DNA from 2 places in the Lysinibacillus sp. OL1 genome. Region 2 is predicted to be linked to the other one. Evidence: riboswitches for the same ligand, from Rfam matches in the RefSeq annotation. Region 2 holds a riboswitch; the other holds the start of a gene.

Region 1 (5,181 bases), on a different contig from region 2:
TCAGCATGATCGAATAGAGCAGCTACGAAATAAGCATATGAAGCTAGAGCAATATTTAGCAGAGAAGATAAAAGAATGGACAAAATTACAAGCGGTTGTAGACGAACAACTTAAGCAGATGCCCCCTAATTTACCAACTTTACAGCAATTAAAGCAACAACTTAATGAAGTTAGTAAACAGAAAGAAGGGCTTCAAAAAAGTTGGCAAGTGAGTCAAGAAAATTTGCATGTAGCAAAGGAAGCAGCTAGCAATGCAACACTAACAGTAGAAATTGCCAAACAGTCCTTTGAGGAATTACAGCTTAAAATGAATGAAAAGCTTCAGCAATTTTCAGCAGATATGCAAGAAATAGGTTTCGAAAGCTATGAGGCTTATGCAACTGCTAAACGGAGTGCCATACAATTGGATGCACTTCGAAAAGCATGTAGCGACTATGCTTTACAAGTACACACGTTGCAAATTCAGATTACCGAAGGGGCTACATACCTTCAAGGAAAAGAGAAGCAAGATTTAGAGGCGATGGAAGCAAGAGTAGAACAGCATCGAGTTTCCTATGAGGAAGCATTTAAACGTTTACAACAGATCAATGGCTTTATACAAGCATGCCAAGGCTTTAGTGAAAAGGTGGAAGAAATAGCGAAAGAGCTTCATTTACTTGAACAAGAAGCAGGGCGAGTAAAGGAGCTCTATGGATTATTAAATGGACAAAACTCGAAAAAGCTATCCTTTGAGCGTTATATACAAATTAACTACTTAGATCAAATTACAGAAGCTGCCAATATACGTCTGTATCATTTATCAAACGGTCAATTTGAGCTTAGACGTTCAGATAGATTAGAAAAGCATGCGAAGCAAAGTGGCCTTGGTCTTGATGTTTATGATGCTTATACAGATCAATTACGAGATGTCAAAACTTTATCAGGTGGCGAAAAATTTAATGCTTCGTTGAGCCTTGCATTGGGGATGGCAGATGTGATTCAAAGCTACCAAGGTAATATTCATATTGAAACGATGTTTATTGATGAGGGCTTTGGCTCGCTCGATGAGGAATCACTAAATAAAGCAATCGATACATTAATTGATTTGCAGGATTCGGGTCGTATGATTGGCGTTATTTCGCATGTACCTGAATTGAAATCTGCAATGCCAGCAGTTTTACATGTAGAAAAAACATTGAATGGCCATAGTCAAACCCATTTTGAAGTGAAATAAAACGAAGGCGTATTTCCTCTAAAAGGAATACGCCTTCATTTTATTTTTTTCGAGTGGTGGTTGTAGGCGTTGTGCCCTTTTTTGCAGCCATTACTTTTTTTACGATAGGAATAACAATAGGTGCTAACTTAACGGCGGTTTTTACAACGTTTGATACTTTCATCCCAAAACAGCTCCTTTTACAATTACTACTACCTGTTTCACTTAAAAATAAAACATTAACGGATAACACGAACAGCCTGAATTATATTCCAAATCACAATACCTAGTGAGACGAGAGCATAGATGGCGAATGAAGCAAACCAAATAATCATCACCGTCTTGTTATTGGAGGTTGGATCTAAACTAAATGTAGAAAAAACAAAGACAATAAAGAATAGAATGCCAAAAACAAAAGGTATTAAATGAGAGACAAGTGCACGAATCGAATGGCTTTTTACATCACTGTCTTTTGTTACAAAATATACAATTAATGGAACGATAAAAGGGGCGAAGAAAATACTAAGATAACTAAAGGCAGCTAAAATTTTTTGATTCTCCATAGTTGTACCTCCTTTTTAAATATTTACGCATGAAAAACAGCAAAGTTTCAAAAAAATGATGTATGGAAGGTTGTAATCCTTTAATCCTTTGCGTACAATGAGAGTGTTCAAATAAATTCAGATGTAACGACCACAAGGGGAGCTGATGATGTCAGCTGAGACTGGGCACGTAATGCCTTGACTCTTCGAACCTGTAAGTTAACGCTTGCGTAGGGATGTGGATAGAAACCGACACTTGTACGATGTGAGGCTCTGTCCTGACATCGTTTTTTCGTCCTTAAAGGAAAAAAGGTGTCAGAAAGAGACATATCAGCGCTTTTCTATTCCTGCTCTTGTATCCTACATCGGAACAAAGGAGAGAATATGTATGGACAAAAAAAGACTATTAATGCTTGTGGAGATTGCGATTTTTGCAGCGATTGGTCTCGTACTGGATCAGGTTTCCTTTAAAGTATGGGCACAAGGCGGCTCAGTTAGTCTTGTTATGGTACCAATTATGTTAATAGCATTTCGCTGGGGCTTAGTAGCTGGGCTAACAACTGGATTACTCGTAGGTGTAATGCAAACCATGTTTGGTGCTACGATTGTGCACTGGCTACAAGGATTACTAGATTATGGCGTTGCTTTTACTGTTGTAGGATTAGCGGCGGTTGTACGTGGACCAGTATTAGACGCTGCTAAACATATGAACAAAACAAAAATGGCACTTTATATAATCATAGGTACCGTTTTCGCAGGCTTCTTACGATACACAGCACATACAATTGCTGGTGCTGTATTTTTTGCCGAATATGCGGGTGACCAAAATGCATGGATCTATTCCATCATCTACAATGGTACATATATGCTACCAGCAACCATTTTAACGGCTGTCGTTGGTGTTCTTTTATTCACAGCCGCTCCACAATTAATGCAAAGAAAATTTTAATGCTAGTCCCTTCACATGAGTGGAGGGACTTTTTTGTCGTGAATAACTCTTTTAGCACTTTGCAAAGTAGGAAAGCATACAATATTTAAAGCGTTTATCGTTATACGCATAAAAAGTTATGTTATATTAAAGAATAGATATTAGATGAAAGGGACGTTATACATGATTGTAAAAACGCAAGAAGAGATTGAAGCTTTTAAAAAAATAGGACGCATTTGTGCTGAAATTCGCGAAGCAATGAAAGCTGCAACAAAACCAGGTGTTACAACACTTGAGCTTGATGAAATTGCTGGTCGCATGTTTGCAGAGGCAGGCGCGATTTCAGGACCAAAGGGAGAATATGATTTTCCAGGGTATACATGTATTAGTGTCAATGAAGAAGTAGCACACGGTATTCCAGGAAAGCGTGTTATTCAAGAAGGAGATATCGTAAATATTGATGTTTCTGGCTCTTTAAATGGCTATTTTGCTGACACAGGTATTTCATTTGTTGTGGGTGATGGCTATGAGGACAAAGAAAAGCTTTGCCGTGTTGCTAAAAGTGCCTTTGATCGAGCAATGACAAAGGTAAAGGCTGGATCTAAATTAAATCAAATTGGTAAAGCTGTTGAACGCGAGGCAAATGCTAATGGGTTAACTGTTATTATGAATTTAACAGGTCATGGCTTAGGTCAATCTTTACATGATGAACCAAACCATATTTTAAATTATTACGATGCATGGGATGCTACTATTATGAAAGAAGGTATGGTCCTTGCGGTTGAGCCATTTATCTCAGCAAAGGCAGAGCATATCGTAGAAGCAGGTGATGGTTGGACATTCGTGACACCTGATAAATCACTTGTAGCTCAAATCGAACATTCAGTCATTGTAACAAAAGATAAACCAATTATCTTAACGTCATTAGACGAAGAATAAGATGTAATGAAAAATCCTGCTAACCAAATTATTTTTGGTTAGCAGGATTTTTTTTAATAAATAAAATGCCAACAAAGAGAACACCACATAAAAATAAAGCGGCTGTAGTGACAAGTAGCTCATCAAAACCATTATGTATGGCGATTCCAATATAAGCCCAAATAAAAACACTTGGATACATAACATCAAAGTGATGGAAACGGATATGTAGCGCAATGGCTCCACCTAAAGTAAGTAAAATCACTGCCCAAAGAGGTGTGCTAAGACCAAAGCCGTTCCAACCATAAGCCGTTAACGTAAAGCTTGTATTTGTGATAAAAATAAATGTCATCCATGCTAAATAAACAGAGAAAGGAATACGACCAAACAAGGATTTGTCCTGAAGAGGGTACGTATTATACAACATAAATAAATACAAGACTAAGAGTAATGTAATGCCAAGAGAAACAATAAATAACTCATGGTGCCAGACATATATCGTCAATGCTTGTAATATATTTATGCAGCTAAAAAGCGCAGACTGTTTCAAAGTTGTCTTTTTCATGTTCATAACTAACCAATAACCGAGTAAAAAATAAATGATAATCCAAATTACATGACTTACACTAACTGGTGCAAATACAACAGAAAAACGATTAGCGATTTCTAGCGAAGATTGACCGTTGATGTTCACGAAAAAGGATGAAAAGGTTAGGATGATTGAGACAAGATAAGAGATTGTCATCATGATAAACCGAGGCATGTTTTCCTCTCCCTTCGTGTTAGATTGTATAGGGAAAAGACAAATAAGTATAGTACTGTCACTTTTTTTATTATAACGGAAATTTCCAACAATGTATCGTGTTGTTTTACTATTAATACCTACAATTTACCATGTCTGATAGGCATCCACATATTTCTTTAGTACAATAAGAATAGTCAAATAAAAGGAGTGAAGTTTCATGACCCAAAATTTAAAAAATCTAGATCTAACTGTTGAACTAGACAAAAAGATGTATAAAAAGAAATTAAAAGTACTCCAATATGAAATGTTGAACGCACAACAATTTTTATTAAAAAACAAGATTGGCTTGATCTTGGTTTTCGAAGGAATGGATGCGGCTGGTAAAGGTGGCGCTATTAAACGATTAATCGAACGTGTCGATCCCCGCGGTTATGTTGTACATCCTATTTCTGCCCCTCAAGCTCATGAATTACGCTACAATTATTTACAACGATTTTGGAGAAAGTTGCCTCAGCATGGGCAAATCGCTATTTTTGATCGCTCGTGGTATGGCCGCGTATTAGTGGAACGCATCGAGGGATTCGCAACAAAAGATGAATGGTCTCGTGCTTATGAGGAAATTAATAATTTTGAGAAGATTTTAACTGCAGGAGATTACATAATTATTAAGTTCTGGCTTCATGTTTCAGATGAGGAGCAATTAAAACGCTTTAAAGAACGTGAACAAAACCCTTATAAATCTTGGAAGTTAACTGCCGAGGATTGGCGCAATCGAGATAAAACACCTCAGTATATTGAAGCAGCGAATGCAATGTTTGAAAAGACAGATAAAAAGGATGCACCATGGATCTTAGTC
Region 2 (5,181 bases):
TGATGATCCAAATTATTTTATAAAATTATTTAAGCAACAAATTGGTATTACACCTAACCGATATAGAAAAAAATAAAAGATTGATTAAAATAGTTTTCAATTAGTTGATTTTATTTTCAATAAAGACTCTTATCATGATGCCATTATCCTAATCTTAACGTGAGAATTATCTATAAAATTGAGATTAAATAAAATAATTTTAAGTTAAAAACTATGTATAAACCCTATGTCTAGCGCATATATTTATAGTTTATACTTAAATATAAAAATTCTTTAACGATAATTATTATAATGTACTAGCAATTCTATTTTATATTTGTTATAGTTATAGACGAAGAGTTTGACTCACATTTTTTTCAGGAGGTAAACTAATATGACAAACGCAAATGATCGTAGCCGTCGTTTTACAACAGCAGGTGGCGCTCCAGTAGTAAGTAACCATGACTCTATGTCAGCAGGTCCACGTGGCCCTCTTTTACTTCAGGATGTATGGTTAGTTGAAAAACTAGCAAATTTCAATCGTGAAGTAATTCCGGAACGTCGTATGCACGCAAAGGGCTCAGGTGCATTTGGTACTTTTACTGTAACGCATGATATTTCACAATATACTAAAGCGAAAATCTTCTCAGAGATCGGCAAGAAAACTGAAATGTTCGCACGTTTCTCTACAGTAGCCGGTGAGCGCGGTGCAGCAGATGCAGAGCGAGATATTCGTGGCTTCGCCCTTAAATTTTATACAGAAGATGGAAACTGGGATTTAGTAGGGAACAATACACCTGTATTCTTCTTCCGCGATCCTTTACACTTTACAGATTTAAACCATGTGGTAAAACGTGACCCACGTACAAATATGAAAAATGCCAACTCTAACTGGGATTTCTGGACTTCATTACCTGAAGCACTTCACCAAGTGACAATTGTTATGTCTGACCGTGGTATTCCAGCTGGTTACCGTAATATGCACGGATTTGGTTCTCATACGTATAGCTTTATCAATGCTAATAATGAACGTGTTTGGGTTAAATTCCACTTCCGTACAGAGCAAGGCATTAAGAATTTAACTGGTGCCGAGGCTAATGAGATTATTGGTCAAGACCGCGAATCTTCACAACGTGATTTATATGAAGCAATTGAAAAAGGCGATTTCCCTAAATGGAAAATGTACATTCAGGTAATGACAGAGGAGCAAGCTCGTGAGCTACCATACAACCCATTTGATTTAACAAAGGTATGGTATAAAAAAGACTTCCCATTAATTCCTGTAGGTGAATTCGAGTTAAACAAAAATCCAGACAACTACTTTGCAGAAGTTGAACAAGCTGCATTTGCACCATCTAACATTATACCTGGCATCAGCTTCTCACCAGATAAAATGTTACAAGGTCGTATCTTTGCATATGCGGATGCACAACGCTATCGTCTTGGTGTAAACCACTACATGCTTCCTGTCAACGCACCAAAATGTCCATTCCGTACTTTCCACCGCGATGGAGCAATGCGCTTTGATGGCAATCTTGGTTCGACACTAAGCTATGAACCAAATAGCTATGGCGAATGGGAGCATAATTTAGACCATAAAGAGCCTGAATTACGCATTGATGGTCATGCAGGTATTCATGATTTCCGTGAAGACGATAATAATTACTTTGAACAACCAGGTAAACTATTCCGTCTATTGACTTCGGAAGAGCAGCAACGCTTATTTGAAAATACCGCGAACGATATGGCTTCTGTTGAAGAATTCATCAAACGCCGTCACATCCTTCACTGCTATCTAGCTGACCCAGCATATGGTGAAGGTGTCGCTAAAGCGATGGGTCTTTCCTTAGAAGGTATGGACCTTACAAATCCATATGTAAAACAACCAACAAACGTTTAATATTCCACGTTATTATTGATATCCAAATCCAACTTTTACTCCATGTGAATCCACTATTCACATGGAGTTTTTTGATTAAGAAAAGGCCTATGTCTATTTTTCTGACATAAGCCTTTTCTTTCATTATTGATAAATTTGACTGCCTGCTTTTTTAAACTCCTCAGCCTTTTCTTTCATACCTTGATGGATCGCTTCAGTCGTATTCAAATCCTTATCTTTCGCATAATTACGAATATCCTGTGAAATTCTCATGCTACAGAATTTAGGCCCGCACATAGAACAAAAGTGTGCTGTTTTTGCTCCCTCTGCTGGCAGTGTCTCATCATGATATTCCACTGCACGCTCGGGATCTAGTGACAGATTGAATTGATCACGCCAACGGAACTCAAAGCGCGCTTTAGACAGCGCATCGTCTCGTTGTTGTGCACCTGGATGACCTTTTGCTAAATCAGCAGCATGTGCAGCAATTTTATAAGTGATAACGCCCACACGAACGTCCTCGCGATTCGGTAAACCAAGATGCTCTTTCGGTGTCACATAACAAAGCATCGCTGTACCAAACCAGCCAATCATGGCTGCCCCAATGGCTGATGTAATGTGGTCATAACCTGGAGCAATATCTGTTGTGAGTGGTCCTAATGTATAGAAGGGCGCTTCCTTACAAACCTCTAATTGCTTGTCCATATTTTCTTTAATCAGATGCATTGGTACATGACCTGGTCCTTCAACCATCACCTGAACATCATGCTGCCAAGCAATTTGTGTTAGCTCACCTAGTGTTTCAAGCTCTGCAAATTGTGCCTCATCATTGGCATCTGCAATTGAGCCTGGGCGTAAACCATCACCTAAGGAAAAAGCAACATCATAGGCTTTCATAATTTCACAGATTTCCTCAAAGTGTGTATACAGGAAGTTCTCTTGATGATGATATAAACACCACTGAGCCATGATAGAGCCCCCTCGTGATACAATGCCTGTTACACGATTTGCTGTAAGCGGTACATAGCGTAAAAGGACACCTGCATGAATAGTGAAATAATCCACACCCTGCTCAGCTTGTTCAATGAGAGTATCACGATAAACCTCCCACGTTAAATCCTCTGCTACACCATTTACCTTTTCTAAAGCCTGATAAATTGGCACTGTTCCCACTGGCACTGCAGCATTTCGAATAATCCATTCTCTCGTTGTATGAATATGTTTACCAGTCGATAAATCCATAATATTATCTGCGCCCCATCGAGTTGCCCAGGTCATTTTCTCAACTTCTTCTGCAATGGAAGAAGATACAGCAGAATTCCCGATATTCGCATTGATCTTTACATGAAAATTACGCCCAATAATCATTGGCTCTGCCTCAGGGTGATTAATATTAGAAGGCATTATAGCACGCCCAGCTGCAATTTCTGAACGTACAAATTCAGGATCCATATTTTCACGAATCGCTACAAACTCCATTTCAGGGGTTATAATTCCCTTTCGTGCATAGTGAAGCTGTGTCACATTTTTACCTTTTTTAGCACGCAAAGGCTTTCTCGCCAACTCAGGAAAGACATTTTCTTGAATACGCGGGTCATCAACATGACGAAAGCCATTATCCTCAGGTTTAATGGAGCGTCCCTCATATGCTTCTACATCCCCTCGCTCTTGAATCCATGCATTTCGTAAGGCAGGTAAACCTTTCGTAATATCTACTTGGTAGGCTGGATCTGTATAGGGCCCACTTGTATCATATACTCGAATAGGAGCATTTTCTTCATTTCCAAAGCTGCCTGTTGTCGGACTTAATGCAATTTCTCGCATAGGTACTAGAATATCTGGGCGTGATCCTTCCACATATACTTTTTTGCTTCCTTCAAAGCTAGACATAATGGTAATATTCTTTTCACTTATTGCTGACATGAGCTACTTCTCTCCCTTAAATATATTTTGATACAAGGACCGAATCTAGCTCACCCAACAATCCAAAAAATAAAGGCCGAATCCAAAATAATTATTTGGATCCGGCCACGAATGTAAAGGTCTATTGATTGCATACTCTGCAATAGCTTCTTAACTTTCCCACGCTGGTATGAGCCAGATCAGGTCCAAAGGGTCAAGAAACTTCGTAGCGTTTCCCTCTCAGCCTGACTCATCAGACTCCCCTAGTTAATACTATTTAGTTTGATGCTAGTGTAGCAGATAATACTAAGAGATGGAAGTTATTTTTTATCTTACTAGGTAAATAATATTTCCGCAAAATAGATCACAATGGTTACAGTTATACAGCTTACAATGGTTGAAAATAAAACAGCTTGCGCGGCTGTTGCTGATTCTACATCATATTCCAATGCTAGACTAGAACTATTACGAGATGTTGGAAAGGCACTAGCTATAAACAGTGATTGTGCGACGACTCCATCTAATCCCAATATATAAATAATGGCTAATGCAACAGAAGGTCCAATAATTAATCGCGTAAAACAGCTGATAAAGACGGTTTTATTAAACATTGATTTCATCTCTAGTTGTGATAATTGCGCGCCTAATGTAATTAAGGCCACAGCAATAAATCCATCTGCCACATGTTCTACTGGTATTTTGATAAACTGTGGAATACCAATATCAAAATAATTCATAGCTGCACCTATAATCAGCGCATGAATAATAGGCATTTTAAAAAAATCCTTAATGATTGTCATACCTGACTTTGTAGAAGAAATTAAATTGTATAAACCATATGTATACGTAGTCATATTTTGAAAGATTACGAGCATGACCTGAATGGCTACCCCAATAGGTTGCGTGGCAAATATCATTTGAGCCACTGGAATACCGTAATTGCCCGAGTTAATAAGCACCACACTATTTTTAAAGACAGCTGCCTCTGTTCTAGGTAAACCTAACCCTTTTGCCATAAAATGACTGAGCAACATTTGACTACCGATAAAAAGTACAATAAATAATCCGACCTCTGCCAGTACAGATAACTCCACATGTGTTTCATATAAATTTATAAAAACAGCTGCTGGCATAAAGCAATATGTGATAAGCTGAGACAATGCTTTTAAATTAAAGCGAAATTTCTTTTGTAGTATAGCGCCTATTACAAGTAACACTAAAATAGGTACAACAATTTGAAAGAAAATCATTCCGAGATACATCATTTCAATGTCCCCCTTCCAGTGTGAATAGTAGTGTTGAATTCCTTCTAGGTCAATTTCTCTGGCTTTCACCATAAAGAAGACTGCCTCTATATTGAAGGCAGCCTTTCTTTTTAAGCAAGCTTAAATCGGTTTACAACTTCTTGTAGCTCGTTTGAA

What was found. Region 2 has a riboswitch for thiamine pyrophosphate ahead of thiC (phosphomethylpyrimidine synthase ThiC). Riboswitches for the same ligand answer to the same signal wherever they lie in the genome.
Region 1: it holds a riboswitch for thiamine pyrophosphate, as region 2 does, so the genes downstream of both, thiT (energy-coupled thiamine transporter ThiT) here and thiC (phosphomethylpyrimidine synthase ThiC) in region 2, are expected to answer to the same signal.

What each region holds. Positions count from the first base shown of each region.
Region 1 is NZ_SJDS01000012.1:46,970-52,150, reverse strand. Features, by position in the region: gene EW028_RS19130 (AAA family ATPase) at 1-1,213, shown strand, start outside; gene EW028_RS25920 (hypothetical protein) at 1,254-1,376, opposite strand; gene EW028_RS19125 (magnetosome magnetite crystal formation protein family) at 1,432-1,755, opposite strand; TPP riboswitch at 1,881-1,988, shown strand; gene thiT (energy-coupled thiamine transporter ThiT) at 2,123-2,683, shown strand; gene map (type I methionyl aminopeptidase) at 2,846-3,601, shown strand; gene EW028_RS19110 (hypothetical protein) at 3,630-4,343, opposite strand; gene EW028_RS19105 (polyphosphate kinase 2 family protein) at 4,543-5,181, shown strand, end outside.
Region 2 is NZ_SJDS01000014.1:103,896-109,076, reverse strand. Features, by position in the region: gene EW028_RS20750 (helix-turn-helix domain-containing protein) at 1-76, shown strand, start outside; gene EW028_RS20745 (catalase) at 374-1,879, shown strand; gene thiC (phosphomethylpyrimidine synthase ThiC) at 2,003-3,781, opposite strand; TPP riboswitch at 3,921-4,035, opposite strand; gene EW028_RS20735 (AEC family transporter) at 4,096-5,025, opposite strand; gene EW028_RS20730 (methyl-accepting chemotaxis protein) at 5,136-5,181, opposite strand, start outside.